2 regions of the Paenibacillus sp. FSL R5-0887 genome follow, and region 1 is predicted to be linked to the other one. Evidence: predicted binding sites of a transcription regulator. Region 1 holds the regulator's gene; the other holds the start of a gene.
The links. Region 1 encodes CtsR, which represses protease genes until heat stress. Its sites were predicted from a motif close to ATGGTCAATAAAGGTCAAACA; they were not measured.

Region 1 (3,164 bases):
GTGCGGATTCTTTAAGCTCCATTAGAGCAGCGTAACACAAAATCCCATAAGATCTTTTCACTCGGTCTGTAATTCTCAAAGCGGAATCTACAAGCAGCCTTTCACGGGCATTTCGTTCATGCTCTATAATCTGGGTGACTACACTGTGAAGGTTCTCGATGATTTCACTTTCCGTTTGACCGAGAGTAATCTGATTGGAAATTTGAAAGATGTTCCCTACTGCTTCGCTGCCCTCACCATAAATTCCTCTTACAGTCAATCCCACTTGGTTCACTGCTGACAATATGCGATTGATCTGTTGGGTCATTACTAGTGCTGGCAAATGCAGCATTACTGAGGCACGCAGCCCTGTACCCACATTGGTGGGACAACTGGTCAAGTATCCTCTTTTATCATCAAAAGCGTAATTCACAGCCGATTCGAAGATATCATCGATGGCTGTCGCACGTTCCCATGCTTCTCTTACCTGAAGACCCGGGAACAGACATTGGATCCGCAGATGGTCTTCTTCGTTAATCATGATGCTAACCGACTCATCTTCATTTAATATCACAGCTGCGCCACGTGAATCATTAGCCAGATTAGGACTGATGAGATGTTTCTCGACCAATACCTTTTTATCCAGTTCATTCACTTCAGCAAGCTTTATTAGTTGAAAAGATCCGAATTCGGCAGCAGTTTCCCCATGAAACACAGGGGCCAGCAGCTCTAATACTTCTTCCGATTGCTCTAAGGAAGCAAGCATAGGGAATGGAAGATGCTCTAAATTACGTGCAATACGCATACGGCTGCTAATTACAATCTCGGAGTGACTGCCTCCCGAGCGCATCCAATCACTAAGCGCTTGTTCAGTAAATCGGAGACTTGACATGTCATATCCCCCCTATATATCAAAGACTTTACTCTTGTGCCATTTCTTTTTCAAGTTGGCGAATTTGATCCCGCAGCTCTGCCGCAGTTTCGAATTCCTCCTGTGCGATACTTTGCTGTAATTCCAGCTTCAATTCATCAATTTGCCGCTTGAACACAATTTGTGCTCCAGCACGTTTAGGAATCTTGCCTACATGCGAAGTGCTGCCATGCACCCGTTTAAAGAGCGGGTCCAGTGCACTGTTAAAATATTTATAACAGGAGCTGCAGCCAAAACGACCCAATTTGCTAAACTGCGAGTACGTCATCCCACAATTCTCACATTGCAGACTCTGCGTAGTCTTCGTAGCAGCCGTCTTTTCCTTACCGGCCCCTTCAAGATCAAGCAGACCGGACAGCAAGCTGTGAATGGAGAATCCTCCAGCAGTTCCCGGGATCAGTTCACCCTTCTCCCGCGCACAGCTCTCGCAGATATGAAATTCTGTCTTCTCTCCATTCACGATCTTGGTGAAATGGAGTGTTGCTGGCTTGACGCCACATTCCTGACATTGCATAAGCGAAAGCCCCTCCCTTATGATTGACAATTATTTGCCTAACAAAGAGATTAACATCGCCTTCATAATCTTGGCCCGAATCTCATCCCGATATGGAATCTTAACCGTTAGGCAATCCCGAGAAACAGCAGCGCGCATAAGACACGCCTCACGCTTGCTTAGAAAACCAGCTTCCTCCAGTTGATAAATCAACCCTTCGGCAGCGTTCTGATCTATCCCGCCACCTATAGTATGGTTTAAATGGGCATGCAGTGCCACGTTGGGCGGCAATTCAAAACGTTGAATACGAATATATCCCCCGCCACCACGCTTACTTTCCACCACATAGCCTTTTTCCAGTGTAAAGCGTGTACTAATAACATAATTGATCTGTGACGGTACGCATGAGAACTGGTCCGCCAGGTCATTTCGCTGGATTTCCACCGTACCTTCGGGACTTTCATGCAAAATATTCTTCAGATATTGTTCAATAATATCAGAGATATTGCGCATCACTCATCCTCCAGTGCTCTTTAAAGCTTCATAATATCGCTTACGGCCCGCATCCTTAATGACATTCATTAGTGAACTTCATTCATATAAGTCTGAAGAAAACTTCACGAATTCAGAGGATCGCACTGTATGTCATCAGGTGCGTTGACTTTGACTTTCTTTGACTTTTTAATATTATAACATATTCTGTGCTAATTCCAAGAGGATTCTCTTATTTTTCACTTTTTTCAGCGAATGTATTCGGAAATAAAGAACTCTCCCAGCTTCTTTCGAAGGGGAGAGCCTAATTATTTTCTAAAAATGATCAAAAAGTGCTGTTTCAGCTTGCGGTATGATTTCTTCGAGCCATTCCAGAGCCGTCGGATTACCAGTCACACGTCCATAACGAGCCAGCTCTGCCGGGCGTTTATATCCAAACATTAGAATCGTCAGCGTACCAATCTCACAGCTTAAGTCAGCTGCATCCCGTTCACCCTCTATACGCAAGAAAGCTGCTGCTCCCTTTTCGGAGACAGTCCATTCCCACAACCCGTCATTCCATGGGGCATATTTATCTTCAATATAGATAACCTGTTTCTTCTGACTGTTGTGACGCTTAAAAGAATAACTCTCCACGAATGCTTTAGCATTAACAATACGCGCCATAAAATAAGGATAATTCTCCTGCTCTATACGCGGATCAGGCAGCAAAAAGGGTAACATATCATCGGATGGCACCAGTTTTAGCGATGCACCGGTCACCATCGAATCGTGATTCGCAAGAAATGTCCACAGCCCCTGCCGGGCCTGTTCGTTCAAAAACACAAATTCATCAATGACCAGCTCTCTATTTTCTATCTTATATAGTACGTATCCTTCAGGTTCCCCAAGCTGTGAATAAAATACCGCAGTCTGACCTTCATCATCCAGAACAGAGCTCTCCCACCAGTCCAAATCACGCTTAAGTGTTCCGTTATATCTAACTGCAAAACGATTGTATAAGTTGTCCAATACTTCGATATCGTTAACACCACGTCTTACCTTGCCCTCAACTTCAACCTTCTTGGGAAACTTGGCAACAGGAATGGAGTATTTCTTATATTCACAATAAACTTCCCAACCAAATTTGCGATAAAAGGGGATCAGGAACGGATGCAGAAAAGATAATGTCTGCCCCGCCTCATTCATCGTTTGCAGCGTATGCGCCAGGAGCTTTGCCACATGCCCCTGTCTGCGATTCTCTGGCCATGTCGCTACCCCTGCGAGCCC
Region 2 (3,164 bases), 730 kb from region 1:
GAATATTCTCCTGCCCGAAACGCAGCATGGCATGAATGGCTTTGGCCTTGGGTTTGCCTCCTGCAATACCGATGACTTTCTCTGTCCGGATAATATCTTCTAGACGTAGACCCATCGTAAGCATGGTATGGACAACCTGACCCTCTTCATTGAAATAATAGCCAAAAGATTCGGCCACTGCCCCTTCACCCTGTATTTCCGAGACTGTAGCCTCGTCCAGTTTGCGGCGGCGGGTCATTTCAATGGCATCCCCAATCCCATGTACAATAATACGCGAACTACGGATGGTTTGTACAATCTCTCCAATATTAGAGTCAAGTGCCAGCGATTGGTATGCATCCCCGCTAAGCAAATCAGGGACATGCAACAACCGGTAGTTGGCTCCAACCCGCTTTGCCATTGTTGAGGCAATCGTGTTGGCTTGAATCTCCATACTCTCTCCTAATCCTCCACGCGCCGGAACAAACCAAGCGTTCTTATAGGAAAGGGACAACGGCGGTGCCAGTTGATCAGCCATATCGGCAAGCGTCGATCCACCTGTGACGGCAACTGTATCATCTGCGCGAAGTATACTCAGCAGCGCTTTCGCACCCGCTCGGCCAAGCTCTCGTTTGGTGAACGGCGATGACTCACAATCACCCGGTACTACAATAACTTTATCCAGACCATACGTTGCTCGAATTTTCTCTTCCAGCTCATCCAGACCAAATAGGCTCTTAACAACCGGCTCTAGCAAATCAAGCAGTCTACGTCCAGCAGCGCTAATGCGCATGCCAACACTCTCGATCTCAATAAGCCCTTGCGATTTCAGAAGATCCGTCTCGGCACGCAGTACCCGCTCAGTCATATCTAGCGAAGCGGCTAGCGTTCTGCGCCCAATAATATCGGACAGCATGATCTGATGAAGAATCGTGTACCGTCTCTTAAGGGTTTCCATGAGATCAGGCAGAAGCTGCTTTTGGATATCTAATAAATTACGCATACTTTCACTCCTGCAACTTCGTCTTCCTCTATTCCCTTGTTCATGGTCTCAAAACGTCCCGGGTAAACTTTTTAAGTCCCACCCATATTCTAACCAAATATTGCTCGAAGCGCAAGTCTTCCGAGAGTAGAATTCTCAAGCGCTTGTCTTCTTATACATTAATAAGGTCAGAAAAAGATATAGCGCCCGATGCCTGTCCCTAGAGCGCTTGTCCAGTATTAATATTACATTGCAATTGTGTAAAAATTGTATTATAATCATTTTTGTTGCGCCCGTGGTCCAATGGATATGACGTAGGCCTCCGAAGCCTGAGATCCAAGTTCGATTCTTGGCGGGCGCGCCATTAATTTCATTTTTGCACATAATTTAGTAGTGCCTATACTACTACTTAACCAAAGAGCCGCTTGTCGGCTCTTTTTTTTGAATATAAGTTTGACTTTCTTTGACTTTTTGTTTGAATTTGTTTATCATGTGGGTAATACGGCAAGAGTAAAAATGAATACATTTGAAGAACCAATATCAAGGAGGTTTTCCACGTGAGTTATATTCCTATGGTAGTAGAACAGAGCAACCGCGGCGAGCGCGCTTATGACATCTATTCCCGCCTGCTGAAGGACCGCATCATTTTCCTTGGAACGGAGGTTAATGACGTGGTAGCCAATTCTATCATCGCACAAATGCTGTTCTTGGCTGCCGAAGATCCTGACAAGGACATTCACCTTTACGTGAATAGCCCAGGCGGTTCCATTACTGCAGGTATGGCTATTTTTGATACAATGCAGTACATTAAACCAGACGTTTCCACCATCTGTGTGGGTATGGCAGCTTCCATGGGAGCTTTCCTGCTAAACGCTGGCGCCAAAGGCAAACGCTTCGCACTGCCTAACAGCGAGATCATGATCCACCAGCCTTTGGGTGGTGCTCAAGGTCAAGCAACGGACATTGAAATCCGTGCCCGCCGCATCCTTAAATTGCGCGATAAGCTGAACCGTATTCTAGCAGAACGTACGGGTCAACCTCTAGAACGTATTGAGAAGGATACAGATCGCGACTACTTCATGACTGCTGCAGACGCGGCTGAATACGGTATCGTAGATAAAGTAATCGAGAAGACATTGCCTAGCGGTGTGTAAGCTATAAAGTAAAAATATAAAGAGGCTGTGCTCTATCCGTTATGGTTAGAGCACAGCCTCTTTATATTTTATAGAAGACCTAAATCCAATTAAGCCAGCCCGCCATAACCTAGCGCATCCAGCTTCTCGGCAATTACGCGATAACCCCGGCCATTCGGATGCAAATGATCAATGGATAACAGCCCTCTCTCATTTCCTGCGAACTCACTGTAAATCGAAGCAAATCCACATACTCGGCTGCTGTACTGTGCTGCGTATTGATTAAACTGCCTGACCCACTCTGTCGCACCAACCACCTGAGGATAGGGGTTATATAATCCCACAATTCTAATGATAAAAGGTCTACGCGTCCTCGCCTTCAATTGTATAAGGATATTCATAATTGCAGAGAAATTTTGTTTGCATTCCTGAAGCGATCTGCGCAGTTCTGCGGATAAGTTGCCTTGCTGTCTTGCTGCTGATTTGGCCGCGTGAATCAAATCATTACCACCGATAGACACAGTGATGATATCGGCTACTCGAACGGCCTCACGCATCATGGAATTTCCGCGCAGCCGCTGCTCCAGCTCTGAAGTAGTCATTCCGTTCACGCCTAAATTCGTAGAGGCTACAGTAGTCCGCAGTCTCCCTTCTGCCATTCTACGGTACACCGGTACAAAACCGTTACCTGGCAGAGCACCAAATCCAGTCGTCAAGGAATCGCCAATTGCAGTATATTGGTAGCCCATAGCTCTCCCCCGTTCATAAACTAGTTACTCCCTTTAGCATATGAACAAGAGACAACTCTGGTAAGGGGGAGATGTCTTGTGCCGACATTAGCGGAGACGAAGCATTTCCATTTATTTTATGCCAGCAAACGGGCTACTGCCATCCGGCAAAAGCTCTTTGAAACTAAAAGTATACTCAGGGAAGCCTGCAGCATACGCTGTGTACTCATATAATTGGAAGAACAGAACAACCTTGTCGTCCTTCAGATAGAAATATTTCTCCGTATTCAATCCGTTGAATCCTCCCAAATAACTATCCTCTGCCTTCAGCAGCTTGCTCAG

Region 2: a site for CtsR is predicted at 1,412-1,432, ahead of clpP (ATP-dependent Clp endopeptidase proteolytic subunit ClpP). Genes of this name have one in related genera too.

Annotation. Positions count from the first base shown of each region.
Region 1 is NZ_JBBOCE010000002.1:2,693,625-2,696,788, reverse strand. It holds gene MKY14_RS29630 (protein arginine kinase) at 1-871, opposite strand, end outside; gene MKY14_RS29625 (UvrB/UvrC motif-containing protein) at 900-1,424, opposite strand; gene MKY14_RS29620 (CtsR family transcriptional regulator) at 1,455-1,916, opposite strand; gene MKY14_RS29615 (GNAT family N-acetyltransferase) at 2,211-3,164, opposite strand, start outside.
Region 2 is NZ_JBBOCE010000002.1:1,965,747-1,968,910, forward strand. It holds gene MKY14_RS26490 (sugar-binding transcriptional regulator) at 1-982, opposite strand, end outside; tRNA gene MKY14_RS26495 (tRNA-Arg) at 1,251-1,325, shown strand; gene clpP (ATP-dependent Clp endopeptidase proteolytic subunit ClpP) at 1,519-2,115, shown strand; gene MKY14_RS26505 (GDSL-type esterase/lipase family protein) at 2,205-2,843, opposite strand; gene MKY14_RS26510 (PdaC/SigV domain-containing protein) at 2,955-3,164, opposite strand, start outside.